Regions from separate parts of the Nonomuraea coxensis DSM 45129 genome, predicted to be linked through region 2. Evidence: riboswitches for the same ligand, from Rfam matches in the RefSeq annotation. Region 2 holds a riboswitch; the other holds the start of a gene.
The links. A riboswitch is a leader RNA that binds a small molecule or an ion and turns the genes downstream of it on or off. The one in region 2 is predicted to bind glycine.
Positions count from the first base shown of each region.

Region 1: another riboswitch for glycine. It lies ahead of gcvP (aminomethyl-transferring glycine dehydrogenase); the one in region 2 lies ahead of gcvT (glycine cleavage system aminomethyltransferase GcvT).

Region 1 covers NZ_CP068985.1:4,041,966-4,064,346, reverse strand. Annotated here, with positions in the region: gene Nocox_RS19000 (o-succinylbenzoate synthase) at 1-287, opposite strand, end outside; gene Nocox_RS18995 (AMP-binding protein) at 384-1,532, shown strand; gene Nocox_RS18990 (hypothetical protein) at 1,576-1,893, shown strand; gene Nocox_RS18985 (RNA polymerase sigma factor) at 2,067-3,440, shown strand; gene Nocox_RS18980 (hypothetical protein) at 3,531-3,929, opposite strand; gene Nocox_RS18975 (TetR/AcrR family transcriptional regulator C-terminal domain-containing protein) at 4,044-4,604, shown strand; gene Nocox_RS18970 (DUF5999 family protein) at 4,759-4,944, shown strand; gene Nocox_RS18965 (alpha/beta hydrolase family protein) at 4,954-5,574, opposite strand; gene Nocox_RS18960 (hypothetical protein) at 5,658-6,029, shown strand; gene Nocox_RS18955 (tetratricopeptide repeat protein) at 6,049-6,837, opposite strand; gene gcvP (aminomethyl-transferring glycine dehydrogenase) at 6,949-9,831, opposite strand; glycine riboswitch at 10,001-10,101, opposite strand; gene Nocox_RS18945 (MerR family transcriptional regulator) at 10,151-10,771, opposite strand; gene Nocox_RS18940 (bifunctional nuclease family protein) at 10,919-11,389, opposite strand; gene ftsR (transcriptional regulator FtsR) at 11,520-12,173, opposite strand; gene Nocox_RS18930 (double zinc ribbon and FHA domain-containing protein) at 12,170-12,682, opposite strand; gene Nocox_RS18925 (mannose-1-phosphate guanyltransferase) at 12,975-15,479, opposite strand; gene clsA (cardiolipin synthase ClsA) at 15,484-16,065, opposite strand; gene Nocox_RS18915 (GNAT family N-acetyltransferase) at 16,131-16,922, opposite strand; gene Nocox_RS18910 (phosphoribosylanthranilate isomerase) at 16,947-17,540, opposite strand; gene Nocox_RS18905 (hypothetical protein) at 17,551-17,961, opposite strand; gene Nocox_RS18900 (response regulator) at 18,075-18,800, opposite strand; gene Nocox_RS18895 (sensor histidine kinase) at 18,797-20,188, opposite strand; gene Nocox_RS18890 (class I SAM-dependent methyltransferase) at 20,313-20,903, shown strand; gene Nocox_RS18885 (enoyl-CoA hydratase/isomerase family protein) at 21,315-22,112, opposite strand; gene Nocox_RS18880 (alpha/beta hydrolase) at 22,126-22,381, opposite strand, start outside.
Region 2 covers NZ_CP068985.1:1,732,890-1,741,356, reverse strand. Annotated here, with positions in the region: gene Nocox_RS08495 (hypothetical protein) at 1-673, opposite strand, end outside; gene Nocox_RS08490 (FadR/GntR family transcriptional regulator) at 726-1,454, opposite strand; gene Nocox_RS08485 (glutamine synthetase family protein) at 1,556-2,914, shown strand; gene Nocox_RS08480 (aldehyde dehydrogenase family protein) at 2,917-4,257, shown strand; gene Nocox_RS08475 (3-oxoacyl-ACP reductase) at 4,262-5,026, shown strand; gene Nocox_RS08470 (gamma-glutamyl-gamma-aminobutyrate hydrolase family protein) at 5,039-5,731, shown strand; glycine riboswitch at 5,786-5,883, shown strand; glycine riboswitch at 5,884-5,978, shown strand; gene gcvT (glycine cleavage system aminomethyltransferase GcvT) at 6,013-7,098, shown strand; gene gcvH (glycine cleavage system protein GcvH) at 7,095-7,484, shown strand; gene Nocox_RS08455 (L-serine ammonia-lyase) at 7,544-8,467, shown strand, end outside.

The DNA of each region.
Region 1 (22,381 bases), 2.3 Mb from region 2:
AAGCCCTGCCCGCGCTCGGCCACCTTGACCTTGGCCGTGCCGCACCCGGAGCGCCGCACGATCGCGTGCGCCTCCTCGGGGTCGACGGCCGGGACCGTGGCGTTGACGGGGACACGCGCGCGCACCGGCGCGGGCCAGCCCTCGAAGGCGGCCTCACGGGCGCAGGCGAGCCAGCGGGCGCACTCGCGCGGGCCGTACTCGGGGAACGGGGAGAACTCGCCCCACCCGGCAGGGCCGCGCAGCAGCACGCCTTCCCTGACGGTCTGGCCCCGGAACCGCGTCCGCATCGGGATCCTGAAGACCACCGGGGCCTCGGGAGAACGCGCCACGACCCTCCCCCGCTCTGCGCCGCTGTCCGACCTGTCGCCATTAACCTTACGAGCATGTGGAGGAACCCGTCGCATCCGGACCGCCCGCTGCATGCCATTGTGCAGCCTCCCGGGCCCGCCCTCTTCACGGCGATCCGTGAGGCGCTCGACGGCACAGGACCGGCCGTCCTGCCGCTGACGCCCGGCGGCTCCTCCGCCGCCGCGATCGCCTCGCTGCGCCCCACCCACGCCGACGGCGTCCCGCTCGACGGCGGCGAGGGCGTCCCCGAGGACGTCGCCGTCGTGATCGCCACCAGCGGCAGCACCGGCGCGCCCAAAGGTGTCATGCTGTCGGCCACCGCGCTGCGGGCCTCGGCGGCGGCCTCGCTGCGCCGCCTGGAGGCGTCCAAGGGCGAGCGCTGGCTGTGCTGCCTGCCGGTCGCGCACGTCTCCGGGCTGCAGGTGCTGGTCCGCGCGCTGCTGTCGGGCACCGAGCCGGTCGTCCACCCGCGCTTCGACCCGCGCGCGGTGCTGGAGTCGGGGGCCGAGCACGTCTCGATGGTGCCGACGCAGCTCCACCGGCTGGTCGAGCTGGGGGCCGACCTGTCGGTGTTCAGGACGATCCTGCTCGGCGGCGCCGTGCCCCGCCCCGGCCTGCTGGAGCAGGCCAGGGACCTCGGCGCGCGGGTCGTGACGTCGTACGGCAGCAGCGAGACCAGCGGCGGCTGCGTGTACGACGGCCTGCCCCTTCACCACGTGGATGTCAAGATCGGCGCGGACGGGCTGATCAGGATCGCCGGTCCCGTGCTGTTCTCCGGCTACCGCTCCGGCCCCCCTGAGCCCTTCGACGGCGGCTGGTTCGTCACCTCCGACCTCGGCGAGCTGTCCGGCGGGCGGCTGCGCGTGCTGGGCCGGGCCGACGACGTCGTCAACACCGGCGGCGAGAAGGTGGTGGCCGGCGCGGTGGCGGCCGTCCTGGGCGAGCATCCCGCGATCGCCGACGTGGCCGTGATCGGCGTTCCCGATCCCGAATGGGGCGAACGGGTCACCGCCGTCGTCGTCCCCGCCCATCCCGACACACCACCCACGCTTGAGCAATTGCGGGCGTACTCCCACGATAGGCTGCCCCCTTACGCCGCCCCCCGCGAGCTGCGCCTCGTCGCCGCCCTGCCCCTGCTGCCGAACGGCAAGACCGACCTGGTCAGCCTGAAGGCAGGAACCTGACGAAGTGCCGCTGCGTCATAGTGGGGAGAAGGAGGGAGCCTTCATGGACCAGACCCGCAAGATGTGGGCATCCGCGGCCGTCGTCGGCGTCATCGTCGCCGGAGGCGTCTCCATCGCGGCGGCCGCCTCGGCGGGCAGGCTCGACCAGGCGGCGGAGGAGACCAGAGCAGTGGTGGAGAGGCAGCCGGCCCCGTCCCCCGGGCCCTCCGGCGGCGCCGACGACGGCGTCGTGGTCTCCGAGGAGGTCAACCCCGACCCCGACAAGGTCTTCGAGTACTGGACCGACGACCGCATGGAGGGCGCCGAGCCCATGCCCATGCCGGTGGTCACCGAGGGTGGCGTCTTCCACATCACGGAGTGACGAGTCGGGATTCCCGCGGATCGGGGGCTTCTGCCGCTTTTTCGGCAGTTCGTCCCCTCGGGAACAAATGGCGGAAATTGGCGTTATTGATACTGGTGCGCCGTGCGGACAGCGAAGCCGCCCCGCCACAACCTGCCTGATCGCTTCTTACTCCGTACGGAGGAGGTGTCCTCATGCCCAGAACCGCCGTGGCGACCCCGCACGCGACTCTCGACCAACTGATCGAACGAGGACGTTACCAGGGTCACCTTTCTCTGGCGGAGCTGCGTGACGCGTTCGCCCAGGCCGGCGTCAGCCCTTCCGAGGGCCGCACGATCCTGCGCGAGCTCTCCGAGGCCGGCGTCAGCCTGGCCGCCGAGAACGAGCCGTCTCTCAGCAAGACCGCCCCCGGAAAGACCCGCAAGACCGACGAGTCCACGCCCGCCGAGGAAGACGCCCCGAAGAAGACCCCGTCCCCGCGTGCAAAGGCTACCGGCCGCAAGGCCGCCAAGGCAAAAAGCACCGCGCCCAACGGCGCCGGCGAGAACGCGGCGCCCGCCGACGGCAAGCCGGAGCACGAGGAGGACGTCCCCGACGACCTCGTGATCGAGGAGGCCGAGCTGGAGCACGAGCAGGTCGACCTGGACGACACGCAGTCGGTCATGGGCGACTCGGTGCACACGTACCTGAAGTCGATCGGCCGCCGCACCCTGCTGACCGCCGCCCAGGAGGTCGAGCTGGCCCGGCGCATCGAGGCCGGCCTCTACGCCGAGTACAAACTGGAGACCCAGCCCGACCTGGCACCGGACGTCCGCGACGACCTGCGCCTGGTGGTCGAGGACGGCCGGCGGGCCAAGGACCACATGTTGGAGGCCAACCTCCGGCTGGTGGTCTCGGTGGCCAAGAAGTACACCGACCGCGGCATGTCGCTGCTGGACGTGGTGCAGGAGGGCAACCTCGGCCTCATCAGGGCCGTGGAGAAGTTCGACTACACCAAGGGCTTCAAGTTCTCGACGTACGCGATGTGGTGGATCCGGCAGGCCATCCAGCGCGGCTTCGCCGACTCGGCCCGGACGATCCGGCTGCCCGTCCACGTGCTGGAGATGCTCTCCAAGCTGTCGCGCGTGGAGCGGGACATGCACCAGCGCCTCGGCCGCGAGCCCACCCCCGAGGAGCTGGCCGTCGAGCTGGACAAGACCCCCGACCAGATCGAGGAGCTGCTGCGCACCAGCCGCCAGCCGATCTCCCTCAACGCGACGATCGGCGAGGACGGCGAGACCACGATCGGCGACCTCATCGAGGACGTCGACTCGCCGGAGGCGTCGGAGATCGTCGACCGCCAGTTGCTGGGCGACCAGCTCCGCGGCGTGCTCGACAACCTCTCGCCGCGCGAGTCGAAGATCATGGCGCTGCGCTTCGGCCTGGTGGACGGCAAGCCGCACACCCTGGACGAGATCGGCAAGCACCTGGGCCTGACCCGGGAGCGGATCCGCCAGCTCGAGAAGGAGTCGCTGTCGAAGCTGCGGCACCCGAGCAACACCCGCCCGCTGCTCGACTGGGCGAGCTGAGCCCCCCGCCCGAGCACACCGGAAGCCCCGGCGCCCCTCACGAGGAGGAGCGCCGGGGCTTCCGCGTGTCCAGCCCCGGGGCCCGCGTGACTACTGGGTCGCGGGGACCGGGCGCGGGACGCGCGGGATGCCCCACAGGCGGTTCTCCTCGCGCAGCGTGCGCAGCCGGTCGACCTCGGCCGTCCACTCGCGCCCGCGCGGCGTCGCCCTGGCCTTGCGGCGGGCGATGCGGTCGTCGTAGGACTTGACCCCGAAGGTGGCCCGCCGGCCCGCCTCGGCGGCGCGCAGCGCCTCGGTCAGCGCGTGGTCGAACGCCCGGCCCGCGGCCAGCAGCTCGATCTCGTCGGCCGCCGCGGCCCGCAGCTCCCGCAGCGTCCGCTCGGCCTGCCGGGCCCGCTCCAGCAGCTCGGGATAGCTCCTGGAGATCTCGCGGTCCGCGTGGTAGCGAACCTCGGCCTCCCGGCTCACCCGCGGACGGAAAAACGCCATGGACCCTGCCCCTTCACCAGCCGGTAAGTCATGCCAGGCCCAAGAGTACGCCTCCCCGCGACACGTGCGGAAATCGCCCCGCGGCGCCGCCCTTTACATAGTAAGATGATCTTCATGCCCGCCAAGAGACCACCGATCCCCCTCTCCCGCGAGCGGATCATCGAGGCCGCGCTGCACATCGCCGACAGCCAGGGGCTGCGCCGGCTCACCATGCGCCGCCTCGGCGACGCGCTGCAGGTCGAGGCCATGGCCATCTACCACCACCTGCCCCGGGGCAAGGAGGCGCTGATGGACGCCCTGGCCGAGCACGTGACCACCGTCCACGTCGAGCAGCGCCCCACCTGGCAGGAGACGGCCAAGGCGTGGTGCCGGGCGGAGCGGGAGCTGCTGCGCGAGCACCCCGGCGTGCTGGCCCTGGCCCTCACCAAGCCGCCCAAGGGCACCACGCTCATCGCCCTGCGCGAGCAGACCGAGCAACTGGCCGACGGCGGCCTCGGCGACGCCCCCGACGCGGTGCGGGCGCTGCGCGCGTTCGTGTACGGCAGCGTCGCCGTCGAGATCCAGCGCTCCGGCTGGGCCGATCCCGAGGTCGACGAATGGGTACGGCGGGACGAACGTGCCGACGCGGACTTCGAGCGCGGACTTGACGCTCTTCTCAAGGGTTTGCAAACGTGATGCGCGTGTCGCGCTTGGCCCGTTATCCTGCATAAGGCACCCTGTGTCGAAGGTCACACGTCACGGTGACGGCACCGCACGCGCCAAAAGAACAACCCGAGCCGCTCCCGCCCCTCACAACGGGAGCATCCCACGAGATATCGGAGGCACGCCGATGTGCCCGCACGTCCCGGCCTGTCCGGATGCAGAGGCGCCCGACCGCGAGGCGGCACGCACCCTCGCCTGCCATCCCGAGCAGGGGTGGAGCCTGCTCTGCAACGGCGTGGTCCTGTTCGAGGACACCGGGGAGCTCCTGCCGAGCGGCGCCACGATCGAGCCGCACCGCCCCGTGGGCGTCTGAGCCCCCGGCCTAGGAGAGCCGCCGGCTCCGCCGGCCGGTCAGCGCGTAGCGGCCCAGCCACTCCGCCACGATCCCGCCGACCCGGGCGGGATCCTTCTTGAGGTCGTGCCCCTCGCCGGGCAGCACCACCAGCCGCGCCGCGTCCGCCGCGTCGGGGACGCCGAACGGATCACGGTCGCCGTTGACGACCAGCACGTCCACCCCCGCACCGCGCAGCTCGCCGGCCCTGGACCTGTCGGGCCGGCCCGGCGGGTGCAGGGGGAAGGCCAGCGCCACCACCGCCGCCGCGCCCACCGCCGCCGCGGTGCGGCAGGCCACCCGCGCCCCGTTGCTCCGCCCGCCCTGCACGAGGGGCAGGCCGGGCCGGCGCGCCCGCAGCTCCGCCAGGACCGCCTCCCACGCCTCGTCCTGCCGGGCCGGCGAGCCGGGGGCCCGCGCCCCCGCCAGCCGGAACGCCTGCGTCACCCGGGCCACCCCGAACCCCGCCGCGAGCGCCGCGTCGCGCACGGCCAGCAGGTCGGGGGCGTCCACTCCCCCGGCCGAGCCGTGGGTGAGGACGAGCAGCAGCCGCGGGTCGTCCGGCTCCTCCAGATCCACCCGTGCCGGCCCCCGCGGGGTCGTGATCTCCATGGTGCAGAACGGTACCTTCGGAGGAGGCCGCAGTGGCTCTCAGGGCTGATGACGGCGCGCCGCGCGTGCAGCATGATGTCCTCATGCAGCACGATCGTCCTCTCCGTGAGGACCTCAAGGCCACGCTCGACGCCCGTCGCGACCTCGGCCCCGACTACGAGAACGCGCTCCTCGAGTCCTTCGCCGACCGCCTCGACGAGACGATCGCCCTCCGGGTGCGGGCCGAGCTGGCCGCCCACGGCGCCGGGCCCGGCCCCTACGGAGCCGGCCCCCGGCCCAAGGCCAAGAGCCCGGGCTCCGCGATGATCCCGATCGCGCTGGGCTCGCTCGGCATCGGCGTGCCGCTGACCGCGATCGCGTCGAGCAACGCGGGCCTGCTGGGGCTCACCATCTCCTGGATCGCCATCGTCATCATCAACGTGGCCGCCGCTGCGGCCATCATGCGCCGCGACTGACCCGGCCCGGCGGACGGGGTCAGGAGTCGCGCTCGTAGCGCAGGCGCACCTCGGCGGCGAGCGTCTCGTCGGCGTGCCCCAGCCCGTACGACCACACCTGGTCGGCGTCCTCCGGCCGCCCGCGCAGCGGCAGTGTGCGGGCCAGCAGCTCGATGGCCAGGGCGCTGGTCTGGGCGTCGGCCCCGCTCTCCACGGTCTCGGCGAACTCGGCGCAGGCCAGCTCCAGGTGCGCGATGCCGAGCCGCACCCGCAGCCCCGGCACCTCGGACTCGGGGGCGATGCCGAGGGCCTCGATGAGCACGTCGGCCGCCTGGCCGGGCTCGCCGTGCTCCAGCAGCAGGTCGGCGAGCTGCCGCGCGGCCAGCGCCGCCACCTGCTCGTCGCCGGTCGCCACGGCCTCGCGCAGCTCCGTCTCCGCCTCGCCCAGGGTCTCGGCCAGCCGGGCCAGCGCCAGGTGGGCGTGCGGCAGGTAGGCGGGGGTGCCGACGCCCAGCACGGCCTGCCAGGCGGCTCTTGCCTGCTCGGTGCGTCCTTCGCGTTCGAAGCCCTGGGCCAGGTGGCAGGCGGCCTGGGCGGCGTACTCGGGGTGGTTGGTGGCCAGGGCGGTGCGGGCGGCCGCGCGGGCCGCCTCGACGTCGCCGCGCTCCTCCAGCACCACGGCGAGCCCGACGGCGGCCTGGGCGCGGTCGGGCCCCTCGGGGTCGGCGACGAGCCGCCGCAGGATCGCCGCGGCGCCGTCGAGGTCACCGCTCTCGGCGAGCCGGCGGGCGGTGTCGAGGGGCGGGGTCTCCAGCTCCGATGACGTCAAGAGAGCTCCTTACGGCGCCGCGTGGCCTGGGTCGCACCGAAGCCTAACCACTTCCGGCGATCATGTCTGCTCACTTGACGATGCCGGACTGGATCCCCGCCCGCGGCCGGCTCAGTCCTCGTACGCCTCCAGCGGAGGGCACGAGCAGACCAGGTTGCGGTCGCCGTAGGCCTGGTCGATGCGGCGCACCGGCACCCAGTACTTGCCCTCGCGCAGCGACGCCACCGGATAGGCGGCCTCGCTCCGGGTGTAGGGGTGCGGCCACTCGTCGGCGGTGACCGACTCGGCCGTGTGCGGGGCGTTGCGCAGCGGGTTGTCGGCCGGGTCGTACGCGCCCGACGCCACCTTGGCGATCTCCTCGCGGATGGCGATCATGGCGTCGGCGAACCGGTCGAGCTCGCCGAGGTCCTCGCTCTCGGTGGGCTCGATCATGAGCGTCCCCGCCACGGGGAACGACATGGTGGGCGCGTGGAAGCCGTAGTCGATGAGGCGCTTGGCCACGTCGTCCACGGTGACGCCGGTCTCCTTGGTGATCTGCCGCAGGTCGACGATGCACTCGTGCGCGACCAGCCCGCCGCGCCCGGTGTAGAGCACCGGGTAGTGCGGGGCCAGCCGCCTGGCCAGGTAGTTGGCCGACAGGATGGCCTGCTCGGTGGCGGCGGTGAGGCCGTCGGCGCCCATCATCCTGATGTAGGCCCACGAGATCGGCAGGATGCCCGCCGAGCCGTGCGGAGCGGCCGAGACCGGGCCGACGGGGGTGCCGCCGGTCAGCGGGTGGCCGGGCAGGTAGGGGGCCAGGTGGCCGCGGACCGCGACCGGGCCGACGCCGGGGCCGCCGCCGCCGTGCGGGATGCAGAAGGTCTTGTGCAGGTTGAGGTGGGACACGTCGGCCCCGAACTCGCCCGGCCTGGCCAGCCCGACCAGGGCGTTGAGGTTGGCGCCGTCCACGTAGACCTGGCCGCCGGCCTCGTGCACCTTGGCGCAGATCTCGGTGATGCTCTCCTCGTACACGCCGTGGGTGGAGGGGTAGGTGACCATGATCGCGGCGAGCGCGTCGCGGTGCTTGGCGATCTTGGCGTCGAGGTCGGCGAGGTCCACGTTGCCGTCGGCGTCGCAGGCGACGACCACGACCCGCATGCCGGCCATGACGGCGCTGGCGGCGTTGGTGCCGTGCGCCGAGGACGGGATGAGGCAGACGTCGCGGCCGTTCTCGCCGTTGGCCCGGTGGTAGGCGCGGATGGCCAGCAGCCCGGCGAACTCGCCCTGCGAGCCGGCGTTGGGCTGCAGCGAGACCGCGTCGTAGCCGGTGACCTCGGCGAGCCAGCGCTCCAGCGTGCCGATCAGCTCCAGGTAGCCCTCGGCCTGCTCGACCGGCGCGTACGGGTGCACGCCCGCGAACTCCGGCCAGGTGATCGGCTCCATCTCGGTGCTGGCGTTGAGCTTCATCGTGCAGGAGCCGAGCGGGATCATCGACCGGTCGAGCGCGATGTCCTTGTCCTGGAGCCGGCGCAGGTAGCGCAGCATCGCGGTCTCGGAGCGGTGGCTGTGGAAGACCGGGTGGGTGAGGTAGCCGGACTCGCGCAGCAGCTCGGCGGGCAGCGCGTCGGCGGTGGCCTCGACGTCGACGTCCTGCCCTGGCACGCCGAACGCGGCCCAGACGGCGCGCAGCTCGGCCGCGCCGGTCTTCTCGTCGCAGGCGACCGAGACGTGGTCGTCGTCGGCCCGCCACAGGTTGACGCCGCGCTCGGCGGCGGCGGCGACCACCTCGGAGGCCCGTCCGGGCACCCGGACGAGGACGGTGTCGAAGAACGCGCCGTGCACGACCTCCAGCCCGCCCGCGCGCAGGCCCTCGGCGAGGGCGGCGGCGTGCCGGTGGGCGCGCAGCGCGATGCGGCGCAGGCCCTCGGGGCCGTGGTAGACGGCGTACATGCCGGCGATGACGGCCAGCAGCACCTGCGCGGTGCAGATGTTGCTGGTGGCCTTCTCGCGGCGGATGTGCTGCTCGCGGGTCTGCAGGGCGAGCCGGTAGGCGGGGTCGCCGTCGGCGTCCACGGACACGCCGACCAGCCGGCCGGGGAGCTGGCGCTGCAGGCCCTCGCGGACGGACATGTAGGCGGCGTGCGGGCCGCCGAAGCCGAACGGCACGCCGAAGCGCTGGGAGGAGCCGATCGCGATGTCGGCGCCCAGCTCGCCCGGCGCGGCCACGAGGGTGAGCGCGAGCAGGTCGGCGGCGGCCACGACGAGCGCCCCGGCCTCGTGCGCGGCGGCGGCCACGGCGCGGAAGTCGCGCAGCCGCCCGGAGGCGCCCGGGTACTGGACGAGCACGCCGAAGCACTCGGGCAGCGGGCTCCCGTCGAGCGGGTGCTCGGCGAGCTCGATGCCGAGCGGCTCGGCGCGGGTGGCGAGCACCCGCTTGGTCTGCGGCAGGGCGTCGGCGTCGACCACGAACACGTGGCTCTTGGAGCGGCCGGCGCGCCGGGCGAGGGTCATGGCCTCGGCGGCGGCGGTGGCCTCGTCGAGCAGGGACGCGCCGGCGACGGGGAGTCCGGTCAGGTCGGAGACGACGGTCTGGAAGTTGAGCAGCGCCTCCAGCCGCCCCTGCGAGATCTCCGGCTGGTACGGCGTGTACGCGGTGTACCAGCCCGGGTTCTCCAGCAGGTTGCGGCGGATCACCGCGGGCGTGACCGTGTCGTGGTAGCCGAGGCCGATCATGGAGGTGAGCACCCGGTTGCGGCCGGCCAGGGCGCGCAGTTCGGCGATCGCCTCGCTCTCGCCGACGGCGGCGGGCAGCGTGAGCCGGTCCTTGGCCCGGATGGCCTCGGGGACCGCCACGGCCACCAGGTCGGCGACGGACTCGAAGCCCACGGTCTCCAGCATGCGCTGCTGGTCGGCCTCGGACGGGCCGATGTGGCGGCCGGCGAACGGCGGCTCGGCCAGGGACGTGGGCGCGGACGGCGGCGGCGAAGCCGGCAGGGACTCTGACAGAGCGGTCATGGACGGTGCCTCCCGAGGCTTATGGAGACCGGCGCCGGGGCGCGGGCGGATGCCGGGTCTCCCCCTCTGTCAGCGCGGGCGTCACCGCGACCTGAGAGCTTCGCCTCGAACGGAGGCTTGCACCGTCGGTGAGGCGCGCCTGGCGGGCGTGCCTGCTTTCCAGAGTTGCCTCACCCGAGCGGTACCGGTTGCCTGAGAGATTCCGGGGAGGGTTGCTCCTTCGGCGCCCCAGGACCAGGTGGTGCCCGGGGACTCTCCCGCACGGGGTCGTCAGCCTTACCTGTCCTAGGTTACTACTCTGGACGTTACGGGCGAATTACTACCCCAGGCGCCGGGCACGGCGGCGCTGGGCGAGCTCGTCAGCGGGGTGGTCGGCCGGGACGTTGTCCTCGACCGCCGCGCGTTCCCCCGGCAGCTCCGCGAGGCTTCCCTCGACCTCACGCCAGACCCGGCCGAGCGCGATGCCGAACACGCCCTGGCCGCCCTGGAGGAGGTCTATCACCTCGTCGGCCGAGGTGCACTCGTAGACGCTGACGCCGTCGCTCATGAGCGTGATCTGCGCGAGGTCGGCGACCCCGCGGTCACGCAGGTGCTGCACGGCCGTGCGGATCTGCTGCAGCGACACCCCGGTGTCGAGGAGCCGCTTGACGACCTTGAGCACCAGGATGTCGCGGAAGCTGTAGAGCCGCTGGGAGCCCGAGCCGTGCGCGGCCCGGATGGTCGGCTCCACCAGGCCCGTCCGGGCCCAGTAGTCGAGCTGCCTGTAGGTGATGCCGGCCGCCGCACAGGCGGTGGGCCCGCGGTACCCGATGTCGTCCGGCACGGCCGCCGGACGCTCGTCGAAGAGCAGCCCCTGCTCCCCGGCACGCTGCCGCGCGTCCTCGCGCCGCACCGGATCTTCCTGGCCGGCCGTCTTTCCCTCGCCGCTGCTGACCGCCACGCGGACCTCCGGCTTTCTCTCATCCCGCGGCCCGATCTGGGGGTTCATATAGGGCGACCGCGGGTTTCACTTGCACCGTAGGACCGTGACCATGCTCAGTCAACGATCCGGCTCGGCGCGTCGTGAAGCGTAAATGCACCGAAATACCTACCCCGCCCTGCCAAAGTCCTCGGGAGTGATCGTGTCAAGGAACTCCCTGAACTTCTCCACCTCGTCCTCCTGGTCGTCCGGGATGACCACGCCGGCCTCCTGGACCACCTCCTCGCTGGCGAAGATGCGTGCTCCGGTGCGCAGGGCGAGCGCGATGGAGTCGGAGGGCCGCGCGCTCACCTCCACGCCGTTGGAGAACACCAGGTCGGCGAAGAAGATGCCGTCACGCAGTGCGACGATGTTGACCGCGCGCAGGCCGACGCCCAGCGCGCTCAGCACGTCGCGGAACAGGTCGTGGGTAAGCGGCCGCGGCGGCGGTTCCTCCGCTTGGGCGAGGGCGATGGCCGTCGCCTCGGTCATGCCGATCCAGATGGGAAGGAACCGTTCCCCGTGTGCCTCCTTGAGCAAGACGATCGGTTGATTTGTGGGCATTTCGACTCTTACGCCCACGACCTCCATCTGCAACACGGGCTGCTCCGTATTCCTGACCGGTGACCCGGCACAGCTCTTGGTTCGTCGCTTCTGCTGACTGGCTACTTCATTTCAACGTAACACCCGGGAGGCCCCGATTGCTCCCCGGCCGCCGGTCGGGTCTCCCTCAGCGCCCCAGCACCGAACGTACCCCGGTCCGGACCAGCGACGCGTGCAGGTCGAGCAGCAGGCTGGACAGCTCCCGCGCGGTCTCCTCGGCCTCGCCGATGGCGCCCGGGGCGCGGCGTTTCAGCACCGGCGCGACGCTCTGCTCGACCAGGCCGCACTCGCGCTCGGCGGCGGCCTTGACCGCGCGCAGGTGCCGGGCGCCCAGGCCGAAGCGGGCCAGCGCGCCGACCGTGCGGGCGATCTTGAGCGCCTCCTCGTCGTAGCGGCGGGCGACCGGGGCCAGCAGGCCGTAGTCCTCGCACTCGGCGAGGGTCTCCTCGTCGATGCCGGCGGCCTCCAGCAGCTCGGCGCGGCCGAGCCGGACCTCCTGCCTGTCGGGCACGGCCCGGGGGCGGCCGAAGCTCTCGGCCATGCGGTCCTTGATGACCCGCAGCGGCAGGTAGTGGTCGCGCTGCTCGGTGAGGATGAAGCGGAGCTGCTCGACGTGCAGATGGGTGAACTTGCGATAGCCGGAGGGGCTGCGCTCGGGCTCGATGAGCCCTTCGCCCTCCAAGAACCTGATCTTGGAGATCGTCACATCGGGGAACTCGCCCTGCAGCAGGGCGAGCACCTCCCCGATGCTCATGTGCGAGCGGGCCGCCTGGGAAGTCATGCGCTGTGGTTGCCCCGCATGAGGAAGACCAGCCGGAACTTGCCGATCTGCACCTCGTCGCCGGAGTGCAGCGGAACCTCCTCGATCCGCTCGCGGTTGACATAGGTGCCGTTGAGGCTGCCGACGTCGCGGACGGAGAACTGGCCGCCGCGGTGGCGGTAGAACTCGACGTGGCGGCGCGAGACGGTGATGTCGTCGAGGAAGATGTCGCTCTCCGGGTGACGCCCGGTCGTGGTGAGGTCCTTGTCCAGCCGGAAGCGGCTGCCCTGGTTGGGGCCCCTGGTCACCGTGAGCAACGCCGTGCCGGGCGGGAGCTGCTCCACCAGCGCCCGCTCCTGCAGGAGCATGTCGCCTGTCTCAGCCTCGTACGCCTCGATTCCCGCGACGGAGATCGTCGAAGTGGTGTCCCCTGCGACCTCGAGTCTGGCCAGCGGTGACCCGCAACGGGAACAGAAACGGGCATCCCCGGGGTTGGCGTGCCCGCACTGCGTGCAGTAGACGCTCGGCATCGATCGGCTCGGCCTCCTACCGCGAAGACGCGGCGACGGTGCTCAGAACGCGCCTCGCTTCGCTTTCTTCAAGTTTGCGAATGCCGCAACATACGCTGATCAGCGGCAAAGGTCAACTCGGGGCGCTGGACGGTGGTTTGGACGCAGACAAAGTTACCGCCGCTTCCGCCCCGTGGTCCATGCCGCCGCGCGTTTCTACATTACGATCTTGCGGCGGCCGGCGCGCGCCTGGCAACCGTGGTTCTCGCCACTCTCGCGCCGCTCACGCCGCGTGACCGCTCCCGGACCCGGATCAGCCGGCGGCCCGCTCCACCACCCGCGCCCAGCGCTCCAGGAGCGCCTGGGCGCCGTCCATGTCGGCCGCCTCGGCCCACAGGTCGGTGACGGGCTCGGTGGCGGCGGGCAGCACCAGCACCCAGCTCCCGTCGTCGCGGGCCACCCGCACCCCGTCGGTGGTGTCGACGCGGTAGCCCGCGGGCTCGGCCTCGGCGGCCTCGATGACCGAGCGCATGACCGCGCCCTTGGCCGCCCACGGCGTCGGCACCGTCCGCCGCAGCAGCCTGACCTCGGGGATCCTGGCGTCGATCTGGCTGAGCGAGAGCCGGGTGCGGGCGACCAGCCCGAGGAGGCGCATGAACGCGGCCAGCCCGTCGATGGCCGGGCTGAACTCGGGCACCACGAACCCGCCGCGCCCGTCCGCCGCGAAGATCATGTCGGGGCCGGCGACGGCCGCCGTGAGGGCGTCCAGCGAGGTGGAGGTCCACTGCACCTGCACGCCGTGGAAGCGGCACACCTGCTCGGCGACCCGCGTGGTGGTGACCGGCAGCGCCACCCGGCCGCCCCGTCGCTCGGCGGCGACCAGGTCGAGCACGACGAGCAGGGCGCGCTCCTCGTCGATGAGCTGGCCCATCTCGTCCACCAGGGCGATGCGCTCGCCGACCGGGTCGAAGCGCACGCCGAAGGCCGCCCGCGACGAGCTGACCAGCTCCGACAGCCGTTGCAGGTCGCGGCGGCGCTCGGCCAGCGTCTCGGTGGGCGAGACGTCGTCCAGGCGGGCGTTGACGGTGAGCACGTCCACGCCGACCCGGCCGAGCAGGGTGGGCAGCACCAGCGAGGAGGTGCCGCCCGCGCAGTCCACGACGACCTTCATGTCCCGTACGTCGCCGACGCCGACGTGGCGCAGCAGCTCGTGGGCGTAGTCCTCGATCGCGCGGGACGGGTGGGTCAGCTCGGCGATCTCGCCGGGGAAGGCGCGGCGGAACTCCTGGCGGGAGAAGACCCGCTCCAGCTTGCGCTGCGCGCCGGGGGCGAGGTCGGCGCCGCGGCCGTCCATGATGACGATGTCCACGCTCTGCGGGTCGCCGGGGGTGGTGCGCAGCGCGATGCCGCCCGCGGCGCCCTCCCTGCCGGTGTGGAAGCGGGCCACCGGCAACGGGGCCGCCTCCAGGTCGAGGACGTTGATCGCCCCGGCGGTGAGCGCGCCGTTGACGGCCCGCTTGAGCGCGCGGGCGGCGAGCGAGCAGTCGCGGGCGGTGACGACGTACTCGCCCTTCTTCAGGGTGGTGGCGTAGGCGCTGGCCAGGCGGACGCACAGCTCGGCGGTGATCTCGACGTTGACCAGGCCGCTGACGCCGCGGGGGCCGAACAGGCTGCGCTGGCCCCGCGACTCCCAGATGACGCTGGTGTTGACGACCGCGCCGGCCTCGATGGTCTTGAACGGGTAGACCCTGACGCCGCTGGAGACGTACGCCTCGGACTCGATGACGCACTCGTCGCCGATGACCGCGTTCTCCTCGATGCGGGCGCCGGTCATGACGTCGGTGCTCTTGCCGACGACGCAGCCGCGTAAGTGGGCGCCGGGGCCCAGGTAGACGTTGTCGTGGACGATCGCGCGGTGCAGGAAGGCGCCCTCGCGCACCACGACGTTGTTGCCGAGCACGGTGTACTCGCGCAGCTCGGCGCCCGCCTCGACCTTGGCGTAGTCGCCGACGAGCAGCGGGCCCTTGAGCACGGCGTCGGGGTCGACCGAGGCGGACTCGGCGACCCAGACGCCGGGCGAGAGCTCGAAGCCGCCGAGGTCCAGCTCGACCTTGCCGGACAGGGCGTCGGCCTGGGCCTTGAGGTAGCTCTCGTGCGTGCCGACGTCCTCCCAGTAGCCGCCGGCGACGTGGCCGTAGATGGCGGCGCCGCGCTCCAGCAGGGCGGGGAAGACGTCGCCCGACCAGTCGACGGGCTCGCCGGTGGCGACGGCGTCGAGGATCTCGGGCTCCATGATGTAGATGCCCGTGTTGACGGTGTCGGAGAAGACCTGGCCCCAGGTCGGCTTCTCCAGGAAGCGCTGCACGCGCCCGCCCTCGTCGACGATGATGATCCCGAATTCGAGGGGGTTGGGGACGCGCTTGAGTCCGATGGTGACAAGTGCCGAATTTTCCCGATGAAACCGGATCATTTCGGATAAATCGATGTCCGTGAGAGCGTCTCCGGAGATCACCAGGAACCGGTCGTCGCGCAGGCGGTCGGCGGCGTTCTTGACGCTGCCGGCGGTGCCGAGGGGGACGTCCTCGGTGGCGTACTGGAGATGCATGCCCAGCTCGTCGCCGTCGCCGAAGTAGTTGCGCACCAGCGCCGCCAGGAACTGCACGGTCACCACGGTCTCGGTGATGCCGTGCCGTTTGAGCAGGCGCAGGACGTGCTCCATGATCGGGCGGTTGACCACCGGCAGGAGGGGTTTGGGCTGGTTGGCGGTCATCGGCCGCAGCCGCGTGCCCTCCCCGCCCGCCATGACGACCGCCTTCACCCGCTCACTCCTTCTTGGCCGAGGTCACGAGCCGGCGCACCTGCACCACGTACAGCAGTCCGGCCCACCAGTACAGGCCCGTCCCCCAGAGGGCGAAGGCCCAGCCGACGATCCGGGCTATATCGGCATACCACCCGGAGTGGGAGGCAAGGAAGAGGAGGGGGAAGGCGTACATGAGGTTGAACATCGCGGCCTTGCCCAGGAAATGCACCTGAAGTGCCCGGTAGCCGTGCTTGCGGAGGACGGGGAAGGAACTCGCGACGAAGAGCTCGCGCGCCAGGATGACCAGCACCAGCCACCACGGGATCACCTCCCGCAGCAGCAGCGCCAGGATCGTGGCGAAGACGTAGAGCTTGTCGGCGGCCGGGTCGATGATCCGGCCGAGCTTGCTGGTCTGGTTGAACGCCCGCGCGATCTTTCCGTCGAGCCAGTCGGTGAAGCCCGCGACGGCGAGGATCCCGATCGCCCACCCGTCCGCCTTCGGCCCGAGAACCAGCCACAGGAACACGGGCACACCGAGAAGGCGCAGGAAGCTCAGCAGGTTGGGAACCGTCCAGATCCGGTCCTCGGCGGAAGTTTCGCTCACGCAGCAGACCCTACTGAGTGCGCCAGGTTCCCGCGCAGGCGGCCGGGCCCGTCCCCCGGAGGCGGTCAGGCGCGCAGGAAGGAATGCGTGCGGCCGAGCACGGCGAAGCCGAGCCGGGCGTAGAAGTCCTTCGGCCAGTCCGCCGCGTCGGCCACCAGGAAGATCAGCTCGGCGCCGGCCGCCTCGGCGAGCAGCGCGGTCAGCAGCGCGCGGGCGTGGCCCCTGCCCCGGTGCTCCTCGGCCGTATGGACGTCCTCGATCTGGGCGACGCCGCCGTGCAGGTAGAGGTCGGCGCGGGCGGCGAGCTCACCGCCGGGGGCGCGCACGCCGCGGAAGGCGACCAGGTCGGCGCCCGCGACGCGGTTCTCGACGCGCCGGGCCAGCCCGTCGATCACCTCGTCGCCCACCTCGGGCAGGCTGCGGCGCCAGTCGCGGCGCAGCACCTCCACCAGCTCGGCGAGCTCCAGGGGCTCGGCCGGGGGCGGGTCCTCGGGGACGGCGCCGCGGAAGGCCATGACGAGATCGGTCTCGTGCGCGTAGCCGGCGCGGGCGAACGCGGGCGCGAACGCCTCGCCGAGGCGGTCGCCGGCGACCGCCACCAGCCGGTGGGCGCGGCCGGCCAGGACCTCGTCGGCGGCCCGCAGCACCTCCGCGGGCTCGGCGGGCTCCCACACGAGGAGGCGGTTGTCGTCGTAGGAGCCGGGGTAACGCTCGTCGAGCACGGCCACCCCGCCGGGGACGGGCACCTCGCGCGGGGCGCGGCGGCGGGCGAAGCCGCGCAGGAACGCGAGCGCGCGGGCCAGGTCGGCCGCGTCGCTCTCACGGCGTAAGGGGGCCAGGTGGGCGAAGTCGTCCATCACGTCCTCCGCGACCGGCCGTGCTCAGCGGGCACCGCGCACCGCCTTGAGGAACGCCTCGATGAGAGCGGAATCCTTCACCCCGGGCGCGGTCTCGACGCCGCTCGACACGTCGACCCCCCACGGGCCGGCGGCGGCGACCGCCTCGGCCACGTTGCCCGGGGACAGGCCGCCGGCCAGCAGCCAGCGGCCCGACGGCCGGCCGCGCACGGCCGCCCAGTCCCACGGCTGCCCGGAGCCGGCGTGCGGGGCGTCGACCAGGAGGAGATCCTCGTCGTAGGCGCCGCAGCGCAGGTCGGCCCCGGAGTCGACGGCGCGGACCAGGGTGACGCCGAGGTCGCTCAGGGCGAGGAAGTCGGCGTGCGGGTGCCGGCCGTGGAGCTGGATCGCCCGCACGCCGGAGGTCAGCGCCGCCGCCCGGACCGTCTCAGGGTCCTCGCCGCGGAAGACGCCGACGGTCAGGACGTGCGCGGGCACCAGCGCGGCCAGCTCGGCGGCGCGCTCGGGCTCGACGCGGCGCGGGCTGCGGGTCATGACGAACCCGACGGCGTCGGCGCCCGCCTCGACGGCGGCGGCCACGTGGGCGGGCTCGCTCAGGCCGCAGATCTTGACGTACACACTGACGAGACTAGCGGCGCCGGGCGGCCGCCGGTGACCACGACCAGATCAGCAGCGCGAGGATCAGCCCGAACAGCATCACGCCGTTCGGCAGGTGCGCCCCCAGGACCGCCCAGGTGAAGTGCTGGGCCATGCCGAGGACGAACAGCGCGAGGCCGGCCAGGGCGGGCCAGCCCGCGCCGCGGCCGGGACGCCAGACGAGCACGGCGAGCACGATCTGCACCAGGGCGACGAGGTGGACCACCATCCCGGCCATCACGTGCGTCTCGGCCAGCGACTCGGTCTCGACCGCCTGCCCGGCGAACGAGGCCGCCACCAGCAGCGCGGCCGCCTGGGCGATGATCGCCACGCGGAGCGCGTACAGCAGGCCGGCGGAGACCTGGGCGGCGGCGGGCCGGTCCATGACCGTGGTTCTTTCCATGTCGGAGGTCCTTTCCGAGGAGGGTCGGTGCGGGACCTCATGGTGGCGACGGCGGCCTCGGGGCGTCGTCAGCCTGCGGGATGAGAACCGGTCCGCCACACGGCGGAGCCGGTTCACGACCGCGGTTCCGGCCACGGCGGAGAGCCCTTCCGAGGCGGGTCGGTGCGGGACCTCGTGCCGGTGACCGGGCGGAAGGAGGCGTCCACCAGGCCGGCGCGGTGGGCGACCACGGCGGCCTGGATGCGGTTGCGCAGCCCCAGCTTGTCCATCGCGGCGGCGATGTGGGTCTTGACCGTCGTCACGCCGACGTGCAGCTCCTCGGCGATCTCGGCGTTGGACAGGCCGGTGCCGACCAGGGCGAGCACCTCCAGCTCCCGCTCGGTCAGCCCGGCGGGCACCGGGGCGGCGGCCTGCTCCTCGGCGGCGAGGAAACGGTCGACGACGCGGCGCAGCACGGACGGCGCGAGGAGCTGCTCCCCGGCGGCGGCCCGGCGCACGGCGTCCACCATCCGCTCCGGCTCGTCGTCCTTGACCAGGAACCCGACCGCTCCGGCGCGCAGCGCGGCGTGGACGTTGGCGTCCTCGGCGAACGTGGTCAGCACGACGATCCTGGTGCCCGGCCGCGCGGCCAGCACCCGCTTGATCGCCTCCAGCCCGTCCACCCGCGGCATGCGCAGGTCCATGAGGACCACGTCGGGCAGGTGCCGCTCGGCCAGGCGGACCGCCTCGGCCCCGTCCTCGGCCTCCCCCACGACCTCCATGTCGCCCGCGGCCTCCAGCAGCATGCGCACGCCCGCCCGGACCAGCGCCTGGTCGTCGGCCACCAGGACGCGGATCACGTGGCGCTCCTCGCCGGCAGGCTCGCGGCCAGCAGCCAGCCGCCCTCGCCGTCGGGGCCGGCGCTCAGGGTGCCGCCGAGGGCGCGTACCCGCTCGCGCATGCCGGCCAGGCCGCGCCCGGAGGACGGCAGACGTTCGATGGCGGTGGGCGGGCGGCCGTTGCGGATCTCCACCGACAGCCCCTCGCCCTCGGGGGCGACGGTGACGCTGACCCGGGTGCCGGGGCCGGCGTGTTTGAGCACGTTCGTGAGTCCTTCCTGGACGATGCGGGCCGCGGACGCGCGGGCGGTGAGGGGGGCCTGGTCGGTGGCGGGGTCGAGGTGGAGGTCCACGACGAGGCCGGCGGCGGCCATGCGCTCGGCCGACTCGCGGACCACGTCGGTGGGGTCGGCCAGCAGGTGCGGCTGGCGCTCGGGCTCGCGCAGCAGGTCGAGCAGGTCGCGCAGGTCCTGCAGCACCTGGTGGCCGGTCTCGCGGATGTCGGTGAGCGCGTCGGCGACCGGGCCGTCGGGCGCGGTGTAGCGGGCGGCGCTGGCCCGCAGCACCATGGCGCCCACGTGGTGGGCGACGATGTCGTGCACGTCGCGGGCGATGCGCTCGCGCTCGGCGAGCTGGTCGGCCCGCACCTGGGCGACGGCCGCGCGGGCGGCCTCCTCGGCGCGCAGCCGCTCGGCGGCCGCGGCGGCCTGCCGCATGCCGAGGTAGCGGCCGATGGCGATGGGCGTGGCGACCAGCATCATGAGCACGCCGGCGCGGAACGGCGTGACCTCGGTGTCCTCGCCGACGACGGCGACGGCCGTCAGCAGGCAGCCGGCGACGTACGCCGCCACCAGCCACCACCACGACGCCACCCGCATGGCGAACACGCCGACGGCGACGAGCGTGAGGATCACGCAGGTGTTGACGGCCTCGTTGAGATAGGTGTCGGCGCACACCAGCAGCACGCCCTGGCCGAGGAGGACCAGCCCGGGCAGCCGCCTGGCCACGCCCAGCGACAGGCCGCCGACCACGGCCAGCAGCCCGACCACCCAGACGGGCTGGCTGCCGGAGTGCCAGGTGGTCCAGGTGCTGAGCACGGTGATGGCCACGCCGCCGGCGGCCAGCAGGGCGTCGGGGGTGACGTCGCGCTCCTCCAGCGGATCCGCCGAGCCGCGCAGGTACGCGCCGAGCACGGCGGGGACGACCGGCAGCAGGACCGAGTACATCCAGCTGTTGACCGTGAGCGCGATGCCGGGGTCGGCGATGTTGACCGCGGTCGCGGCGACGGCGGCCGCCGCAGCCACCGCCGTGCCCCGCCGCCCGGAGCGGAACCCGGCCACGCCGACCGCGACGCAGAGGAGGATCTGCGCGGTGTTGGAGGTGGAGGAACACCGCGCCAACGCATGCACTCACGCTAGCCGCCTGCCGTGAACCGCTGATCCTCCGGTCGAAGGATCCCGCCTCCTCCTACTGGCCGCAGGTACGCCCGGTGGGTGGAGCGGTGTAGAGGGATCTTGGCCGTACTTTCATCGCATGTCCAACGACACCGCACTTTTTCTCGGCCAGTTCCTGCGCTCCCCCGCCGTGATCGGCGCGGTCGCCCCCAGCTCGCGGCGGCTGGCCGCGGCCGTCTGCGCGCCGGTGCCGGAGCGCGGCGAGCCCACGGTCGTCGAGCTGGGGCCGGGCACGGGGCCCTTCACGGCGGAGATCCAGCAGCGGCTGGGCGGGCGCGGCCACCATCTGGCGGTGGAGCTGAACGCGCCGATGGCGCGGCTGCTCGCCGCGCGGTTCCCCCTGGTCGACGTGGCGCACGCGGACGCGGGCCGGCTGGGCGAGCTGCTGCGGGAGCGGGGGCTGAGGCAGGCGGACGTGGTGGTCAGCGGGCTGCCGTGGGCGGCCTTCCCCGAGCGGGCCCAGCGGGACCTGCTGGGGGCGGTGACGGCGGCGATGGGTCAGGGCGCCGCGTTCACCACCTTCTCCTACATCCACGCGATCCCGCTCAGCTCGGCGCGGCGCTTCCGCGCGCTGCTGGCCGAGCGGTTCGAGGAGGTCGTGCCGGGGCGGACGGTGTGGCGCAACGCCCCGCCGGCGTTCGTCTTCCACGCCCGGCGGCCCCGGGCGTGAGCACCAGGGGGTGGGGCGGGGCGCACCCGAGGCGGAGGAAGCTCTGGCTCAACCACCTCACGCCACAGGTGCTCGCCCGCGCGGTGCGCCCGGGGGCCGACCATCCCTGCCTGCCTCGCCTCACCGATCACGCACGGGCCCTGACGTGATCGTGACGGGCGGGCCCGTCGGCAGGGTCTTCGGCGCCGTCCCGGCCCCGGTGGGCGGGTGCGCGGGGCGCCATCGCCTCGGCGGCTCCGGCCCGGGTCGCCCCGGTGCCCGCGTGCGCGCAACCCCCTTCTTCGTCGTCCCGCACGCGGCCGGCTGCCGCCACCTTCCCGGCCCGTCCGCCGGGGCGGCGTTCTCGACCTCGCCGGACGGTCCGTCATTGGCCTGCGCCTACCCGGAGCACGGGGAAGCACACGCCCTTCGTCAGCCGAAGGCCGGCGGGCGCTTCTCCCGCAGGGCGCGCACGCCCTCGGCGACGTCGGGGCCGGTGAAGCCGAGGAACTCCATCGCCAGCGAGGCGTCGAAGGACGGCCCGGCCAGGCGCAGCCAGTTGTTGAGCGCGTACTTGGTCAGCCTGATCGCCTCCTGCGCGCCGGACGCCAGCCGGACGGCAAGCTCCATGGCCCGATCGTGCACCTGGTCGTCGTCGACGCAGACGCTGACCAGCCCCATGCGCTCGGCCTCCTCGCCGGTGACCGGCTCGCACAGCAGCAGGTGGTATTTCGCCTTGGCCAGGCCGCACAGCAGCGGCCAGACGATGGCGGCGTGGTCGCCGGCGGCGACGCCGAGGCGGGTGTGGCCGTCGATGATGCGGGCGGTGCGCCCGGCGACGGAGATGTCGGCGAGCAGCGCCACCGCCAGCCCCGCGCCGACGGCCGGGCCCTGGATCGCGGAGACGATCGGCTTGCCGCAGTTGAGCACGTTGTAGACGATGTCGCGGGCCTCGCCGAACACGCGCAGCCTGGTCGCGTGGTCGGCCATCATCTCCTCGATCATCGACAGGTCGCCGCCGGCGGAGAAGGCCCGGCCCTCGCCCCTGACGAGGACGGCCCGCACGGTGTCGTCGCGGTCGGCGTCGCGCCAGATCTCGGCCAGCTCGCGGTGGGCCGCGGCGTCGACGGCGTTGAGCCGGGACGGCTCGCTGATCGTGACGCGCAGCACGCCGTCGGCCGGGGTGTCGAGGCGCAGCTTCTCGTAGCGGGCGTAGGCGTCGTCCTTCACCGGTGCTCCTTGCTCAAAGGGCCTGCCTGAGCCGGGCGGCCAGGTAGTCGCGGGCCTCGGCGCCCTGGTCGAACAGGCCCGGCAGGGCGGTGAAGCCGTGCAGGGCGCCGTCCCAGCGGCGGCACTCGGCCGGCACGCCGGCCTCGGCCAGGCGGCGGGCGTACGCCTCGCCCTCGTCGCGCAGCACGTCGTACTCGGCGGTCACCACGGTCGCGGGCGGCAGGCCGGCGACGTCGGGCAGCCGCAGCGGCGACAGGCGCGGGTCGGCG
Region 2 (8,467 bases):
CCGGCCGCCGCCACCGCTCCTCCCTGTGCAGGGCGCGCGCCATCTTGCGCGGCGAGCGCCGGGCGAAGACCCAGCGCGCCCACGGCGACCCCGGCCTGGCCAGCCGGATCGCGCCCACCAGCAGCATGGGCGGCACGAACAGCCCGGCCATGCCCGTCCAGATCTTCCCCTTGAGCAGGGTGATCACGGCCAGCGCCAGGTTGCCGACGATGAGCACGGCGGGGTTGACGAGGGGCGTGCCGTAGTCCCAGGTGAGCGGCCTGAGCCCGATGAGCAGCAGACCGGTGACGGCGACCGCGATGAAGACCGCGTCCACCGAGGTCCGCCCCTCCTCCTCCCAGTACACGTCGTGCAGGTGCAGGATCAGCGCGAACTCGTCCAGGACCAGCGCCGAGCCGACCCCGAAGACGCCCGCCGCCACCGCGTGCCCGGTCTGCGAGGCGGGCGCGACGACGATCTGCGTGACGCCGCCGACGAGCATCAGCACGACGCCGAAGACGACGTGGTGGATGTGCATCTCGCCCACGTTGACGTCGCGGAACCAGCCGACCTTCGCCCTGATCAGCCGGACGTTGATGCGCGTCGCGATGAACGCCACGATGAGCATGACGAAGAAACAGAACAGCGACAGCCGTCCCGTGGCGACGATGGTGTGCTGAAACCAATCCCCCATGACCTTTAAACGATGGTACGAGGAGATCGCCCTTACGGTGACGTCACTTCCGTCATGCGAGGAACGCGCGCAGCAGCGCGGCCGTCCCCTCCAGGTGCTCGGTCATGGCGCGGCGGGCCGCGTCGGGGTCGCCCGCGAGGATGGCGTCCACGATGGCCCGGTGCTGGACGGCGGCGTGGTCCAGGTTGACCTGGAGCATCGGGATGGCGTTGAGCAGGTCGCTGACCCGCGAACGGGCGTCGGCGCAGGCCGTGGTGAGCAGCGTGGAGCCGGTCAGCTCGGCGATGGACAGGTGGAAGGCGGTGTCGAGGCGGCGGTAGTCCTCCAGGGACGCCTCGTTGAGCTCGGTGAGCCTGCGCAGCAGCAGGGCGCGCCGCTCGCCGGCGAGCTCCGTGCCGGCCAGCACCTGGGCGGCGCCGCACTCGACGGCCAGGCGGAAGGTCAGCGCGTCGGCGAGGTCGTCGCGGCCCATCTCGGCGACGGCCTGGCGCAGGTCGCGGGCGTCGGGGGCGGGCGGCTCGTAGGTGACGAACGCGCCGCCGTAGCGGCCCCTGCGCACGTCGAGATAGCCGGCGTCGGACAGGGCGCGGATCGCCTCACGCAGGGTGACCCGGCTGATGCCGAGCCGCACGGCCAGCTCGCGCTCGGGGGGCAGCTTGCCGCCCGGCGGCACCACGCCCAGCTTGATGGCCTGGAGCAGCCGCTCCACCGTCTCCTCGAAGGCGTTGCCGGCCCGCACCGGGCGCAGCACCGTCATCAGTCGCGCCGACTCGTCCAACATGTCCTCGGGTCTTGACAGACGATCCCACCATGCACATCAATGGTCTGAGACTAGCCCAATCAACGGGAAAGCGCCTCAGGCCAGATCGGAGCGACCTGAACGTGCACGAAGGCTTCCTGACCGTGGACGAGCTCCGCGACGAGGTGACCGCGGGCCGGATCGACACGGTGCTCCTCGCCATCGCCGACATGCAGGGCAGGTTGCAGGGCAAGCGGCTCTCGGCGCGCTACTTCCTCGACGAGGTGCTGCACCACGGCTCGGAGGGCTGCAACTACCTGCTCGCCGTGGACGTCGACATGAACACGGTCTCCGGCTACGCCATGTCGTCCTGGGACCGGGGCTACGGCGACTTCGTCATGAGGCCCGACCTCGCGACCCTGCGCCGGGTGCCCTGGCAGGAGGGGACCGCGATGCTGATGGCGGACCTCGCCTGGGAGGACGGCGGCGACGTGACCGCCTCGCCCCGCCAGATCCTGCGCCGCCAGCTCGCCCGGCTCGCCGAGCGGGACCTGGCCGCGTACGTCGGGACCGAGCTGGAGTTCGTCGTCTACGACAACTCCTACGAGGACGCCTGGAAGCGCGCCTACCGCGACCTCACCCCCGCCAACCTCTACAACGTCGACTACTCCCTCCTCGGCACCGCCCGCGTCGAGCCCCTGCTGCGCCGCATCAGGCGCGGCATGGAGGGCGCCGGCATGTACGTCGAGTCCGCCAAGGGCGAGTGCAACCTGGGCCAGCACGAGATCGCCTTCCGCTTCGACGAGGCGCTCAGGACCTGCGACAACCACGCGATCTACAAGAACGGCGCCAAGGAGATCGCCGCCCAGGAGGGCCGGTCGATCACCTTCATGGCCAAGCCGAACCAGCGCGAGGGCAACTCCTGCCACATCCACATCTCGCTCCGCTCCACCGGCGGCGACCCGGTGATGGCCGGCGACGGGCCGCACGGCCTGTCGCGGCTCGGCGCCCGCTTCATCGCCGGCCAGCTCGCCTGCCTGCGCGAGCTGACCCTCCTGCTCGCCCCCAACGTCAACTCCTACAAGCGCTTCGTCCCCGGCAGCTTCGCCCCCACGGCCGTCAAGTGGGGCCTGGACAACCGCACCTGCGCGCTGCGCCTGGTCGGTCACGGGCTCTCGCTGCGCATCGAGAACCGGGTGCCGGGCGGCGACGTCAACCCGTACCTGGCGGTCGCCGCGCTGGTCGCGGCCGGGCTGCACGGCATCGACGGCGAGCTGACGCTGGAGGACCCGTACGCGGGCAACGCCTACGACTCCGGCGCCGACACCGTGCCGGCGACGCTGCGCGACGCGCTGACCCTGTTCGAGGGGTCGAAGGCGGCGCGCGAGGCGTTCGGCGAGGACGTGGTCGGGCACTACGCGAACAACGCGCGGGTCGAGCTGGCCGCGTACGACGCGGCGGTGACCGACTGGGAGCTGTTCCGCGGTTTCGAACGGATGTGAACATGAAGATCGTCAATCCGGCGACGGAGGACGTCATAACGGACGTCGAGTTCGCCGACGCGGCCGAGGTGGACCGGGCCGTGGAGCGTGCCAGGAAGGCGTACCCGGCCTGGCGGGCGGTGGCCCCGGGCGACCGGGCGCGGCTGCTGCGGCGCTTCGCCGACCTGGTGGGCGAGCACGCCGAGGAGCTGGCCAGGCTGGAGGTGGACAACGCCGGCCACACCATCGGCAACGCCCGCTGGGAGGCCGGCGCGGTCCGCGACGTGCTGCACTTCTACGCCGCCGCGCCCGAGCGCAACCACGGCAAGCAGATCCCGGTGCCCGGCGGCGTGGACGTCACCTTCCAGGAGCCCCTGGGCGTGGTGGGCGTGATCGTGCCGTGGAACTTCCCCATGCTCATCCTGTCGTGGGGCGTGGCTCCGGCGCTGGCGGCGGGCAACACCGTCGTCGTCAAGCCCGCGGAGCAGACCCCGCTGACCGCGCTGCGGCTGGCCGAGCTGGCCCTGGCGGCGGGCCTCCCCGAGGGGGTGCTCCAGGTGCTGCCTGGGGCAGGGGAGGTCGCGGGGGCCCGGCTGGTGGAGCACCCGCACGTCGCCAAGATCGTGTTCACCGGCTCGACCGAGGTCGGCAAGGAGATCGCGGCCAGGGCGGCGGCCCAGGTCAAGCGGCTGACGCTGGAGCTGGGCGGCAAGTCGGCGAACATCGTCTTCGCCGACGCCGACCTCGCGAAGGCGGCCGCGGCGGCGCCGTACGCGGTGTTCGACAACGCCGGCCAGGACTGCTGCGCCCGCTCCCGGCTGCTGGTCCAGGCCGAGGTGTACGACGAGTTCATGGCGCTGCTCGCCCCCGCCGTGCGCGCCGTCCGGGTCGGCGACCCGCTCGACGAGGCCACCGAGATGGGCCCGCTGATCAGCGCCGAGCACCTGGAGCGGGTCCGCGGGTTCGTCTCCGACCCCTGGCTGCAGGGCGAGTGCCCGGCCGGCAAGGGCTACTGGTTCCCCGCCACCGTGCTGACTCCCGAGGTGACCGACCCGGCGTTCACCGAGGAGATCTTCGGTCCCGTCGTGTCGGTGGCCCGCTTCACCGACGAGGCCGACGCGATCCGCGTCGCCAACGACACGCCGTACGGGCTGAGCGGCTCCATCTGGACGCGGGACGTCGGGCGGGCGCTGCGCGTGGCGCGGGCGGTCGAGTCGGGCGCGCTGTCGGTCAACTCGAACGCGTCGGTCCGCTACTGGACGCCCTTCGGCGGTTTCAAGCAGTCCGGCCTCGGCCGGGAACTCGGTCCTGACGCCCTCGCGGCGTTCACCGAGACCAAGAACGTCTTCATCTCCTGGGAGTGAGCAAGTGCAGCGGTTGCAGGATCGGGTCGCCGTCATCACCGGCGCGGGCAGCGGCATCGGGCTCGCCACGGCCCGCAGGTTCGCCGAGGAGGGCGCGAGGGTCGTCTGCGTCGACATCGACGAGGAGGCGGGCGTCAAGGCCGCGGGCGAGGTCGGCGGCCTGTTCGTGGCGGCGGACGTGACCCGCGAGGACGACGTCGAGCGGGTGTTCGCGACGGCCCACGAGACCTACGGCAGCGTGGACGTCGCCTTCAACAACGCCGGCATCTCGCCGCCCGACGACGACTCCATCCTGGAGACCGGGCTCGACGCCTGGCGCCGGGTCCAGGAGGTCAACCTCACGAGCGTCTACCTGTGCTGCAAGCACGCGATCCCGTACATGCGGCGGCAGGGCAAGGGCTCGATCATCAACACCGCGTCGTTCGTGGCCGTGATGGGCTCGGCGACCTCGCAGATCTCCTACACCGCCTCCAAGGGCGGGGTGCTGGCGATGTCGCGGGAGCTCGGCGTGCAGTTCGCCCGCGAGGGGATCAGGGTCAACGCGCTCTGCCCGGGGCCGGTGAACACGCCGCTGCTCCAGGAGCTGTTCGCCAAGGACCCGGAGCGGGCGCAGCGGCGGCTGGTGCACGTGCCGCTCGGGCGCTTCGCCGAGGCGTCGGAGATCGCGGCGGCCGTGGCGTTCCTGGCCAGCGACGACTCCTCGTTCATCACGGCCAGCCAGTTCCTGGTGGACGGCGGCATCAGCGGCGCCTACGTGACGCCGCTCTAGGGGGAGCTCGTCGTGCGTCGCCCGTTGATCGGGATCACCTCCTACGTGGAGCCCGCCACGTTCACGGTCTGGACGGACGTGAGCGTGGCGCTGCTGCCGTACATGTACGTCGAGCAGGTCGTGCGGGCCGGCGGCCAGCCCGTCGTGCTGCCGCCGGCCGGCGAGCCCGCCGGGGCGCTGCGCGGTCTCGACGGGCTCGTCCTCGCCGGTGGCGGCGACATCGACCCGGCCAGGTACGGCGCGCGGCCGCACGAGCGCACCGGCTACGTGCGCGGCTTCCGCGACGAGGCGGAGTTCGCGCTGCTGGCGCGGGCGCTGGACGCCGGGCTTCCCTACCTGGGGGTCTGCCGGGGCCTCCAGGTGCTCAACGTGGCCCTCGGCGGCACCCTCCACCAGCACCTGCCGGACGTGGCAGGGCACACGGGGCACGCGCCGGGGCCGGGCGTGTTCGGCCACCTGCCGGTGACGCCGGTGCCCGGCAGCCGCCTGGCGAAGGCGCTCGGCGCGGAGCCGGTGACGGTCCCGCACTACCACCACCAGGCCGTGGACCGGCTCGCTCCCGGCCTGACGGTGACCGCGACCGCCGGGGACGGCACGGTCGAGGCGGTGGAGCTGGAGTCGGCGTCGTTCGCGATGGCCGTGCAGTGGCATCCGGAGGAGGCCGAGGACGGCGCGGTGTTCGAGGCGCTGGTCGCGGCCTGCTGAGACCCGTAGGCGACAAATGCCCCGTACCGGCACTAGGCTGGCGGGCATCACCGTCGACACCGTGCGGGAGAGCACTCTGACAGCCGGTCAGAGTCCCTGAAGGAGCAAGCCCTCCCCGCGAACCTCTCAAGGCAAAGGACCGCACGGACGAGGTGGCCTCTGGAAAGCAGGCTCTTGGCCTCGCCGAAGGTGAAAGTCCGGCAAAAATCGGGCGAAGCTCTCAGGCATCGATGACAGAGGGGGAGGATGCTGGCATCCACTCCTGTCCTGAGGTGCGACACATGTCCCGACCGACACCGCTACGCGACGTCCACGAGAGCCTGGGCGCCACCCTCACCGACTTCGCCGGCTGGCTCATGCCCCTCCGGTACGGCAGCGAGTCCGCCGAGCACAAGGCCGTGCGCGAGGCCGCCGGGCTGTTTGACCTCTCCCACATGGGCGAGATCTTCGTGACCGGCTCCCAGGCCGCCGAGGCCCTGGACTACGCGCTGGTCGGCCACCTGTCCGCGCTCGCGACCGGCCGGGCCCGCTACACCATGATCGTCGACGAGCGGGGCGGGGTGCTCGACGACCTCATCGTCTACCGGCTCGGGGACGAGGAGTTCATGGTGGTCGCCAACGCCTCGAACTACCTCAAGGTCGCCCAGGAACTCCAGGAGCGGGCCAAAGCGTACGACGCGGCCGTCGAGGACCGCTCCGACCGCTACGCCCTCATCGCCGTCCAGGGCCCGCGCGCGCAGGAGATCCTGGCCACGCTGACCGACGCCGACCTCGCCGGGCTCAAGTACTACGCCGGCCTGCCCGCCCTGGTCGACGGCCGCGAGGCGCTGATCGCCCGCACCGGCTACACCGGCGAGGACGGCTTCGAGCTCTTCGTCGCGAACCAGGACGCCGTGCCGCTCTGGGCCGCGCTCACCGCCGCCGGGGAGCCGTACGGCCTCGCGCCCGCGGGCCTGTCCGCCCGCGACACGCTCCGGCTGGAGGCCGGCATGCCGCTGTACGGCAACGAGCTCGGCGCGGAGCTGACCCCGTTCGACGCGGGACTGGGCAGAGTGGTGAAATTCGACAAGCCCGGCGACTTCGTCGGACGGGCGGCGCTGGAGGCGGTCAAGGACGACCAGCCACGCCGCCGCCTCGTCGGCCTGGTCGCGCGGGGCCGCCGGGTGCCGAGGCACGGCTACCCGGTGACGCGGGACGGCGCCGTCGTCGGCGAGGTCACCAGCGGCGCGCCTTCCCAGACCCTGGGCAAGCCCATCGCGATGGCCTACGTCGACGCCGGCGCGAGCGAAGGCCTGGCAGTGGACATCCGGGGCAGCCAAGAACCCGTGGACCTCGTAGAGCTGCCCTTTTACAGGAGGAAGAAGTGAGCAACATCCCTGACGAGCTGAGCTACACCAAGGAACACGAGTGGGTGGCCGGGCTGGACGACGGCCTGACCATCACCGTGGGCATCACCGAGTTCGCCGCCGAGGCCCTGGGTGACGTCGTCTTCGTGCAGCTCCCCGAGGTCGGCGCGAACGTCGAGGCCGGCGACTCGGTCGGCGAGGTGGAGTCCACCAAGTCCGTCAGCGAGATCTACGCGCCCGTCGGCGGCGAGGTGGTCGAGGTCAACCAGAACGTGGCCGACGACCCGTCCCTGGTGAACAGCGACCCCTACGGGGAAGGGTGGATGTTCCGGGTGCGCATCGAGGGCGAGCCTGAGGACCTGCTGTCTCCCGAGGAGTACACCGCCCTCACCTCCGGCGAGTCCTGATCTCCCCGCCGGGGCCCTCACCGGGGCCCCGGCGCCGTCCCAGTGAAAGGCGCACATCAATGGCGATCAGCGTCTTCGACCTCTTCAAGATCGGCATTGGGCCCTCCAGCTCCCACACGGGCGGCCCGATGGCGGCCGCGCACAAGTTCGCCCGGGGCCTGCACGAGGACGGCCTGCTGGAGCGGGTGGCCCGCGTCGAGGCGATCCTCTACGGCTCGCTCGGCCTGACCGGCAAGGGGCACGGCAGCGACAAGGCCGTCCTGCTGGGCCTGTCGGGCGAGAAGCCGGAGCTGGTGGACGTCGACACCGTCGACGAGCGCCTGGCCGCCATGCGCGCCTCCGGCACCGTACGCCTCCACGGCCGCCACGAGATCCCGTTCGTCGTCGGCGAGGACCTCGTCTTCGAACGCAAGATCTCCCTCCCCGAGCACCCCAACGGCATGCGCTTCACCGCCCGCGACGCCGGCGGCGACACGGTGCGGGAGAAGGTCTACTTCTCGGTCGGCGGCGGCTTCGTCGTGGACGAGAACGCCACCGGCGCCGACCGCATCAAACCCGACGACACCGTGCTCCCCTACCCGTTCACCACCGGCGAGGAGCTGCTCAAGCACTGCTCCAACACCGGCCTGTCGATCTCCGCGCTGATGATGGAGAACGAGAAGGCGTTCGGCCGCACCGAGGACGAGATCCGCGCGGGCGTGCTCAACCTGTGGCGGGTCATGCAGGAGTGCGTGCGCCGCGGCATCTCCCGCGAGGGCGTGCTGCCGGGCGGGCTCAAAGTCAAGCGCCGCGCCAACCAGCTCCACCGCCGCCTCCAGGCCGAGCCGCCCGAGAAGGACCCGCTCCAGGCGATGGACTGGGTGACGCTGTTCGCCCTCGCGGTCAACGAGGAGAACGCCGCCGGCGGCCGCATCGTCACCGCCCCCACCAACGGCGCGGCCGGCATCATCCCGGCCGTCCTCACCTACTACACCCGCTTCGTC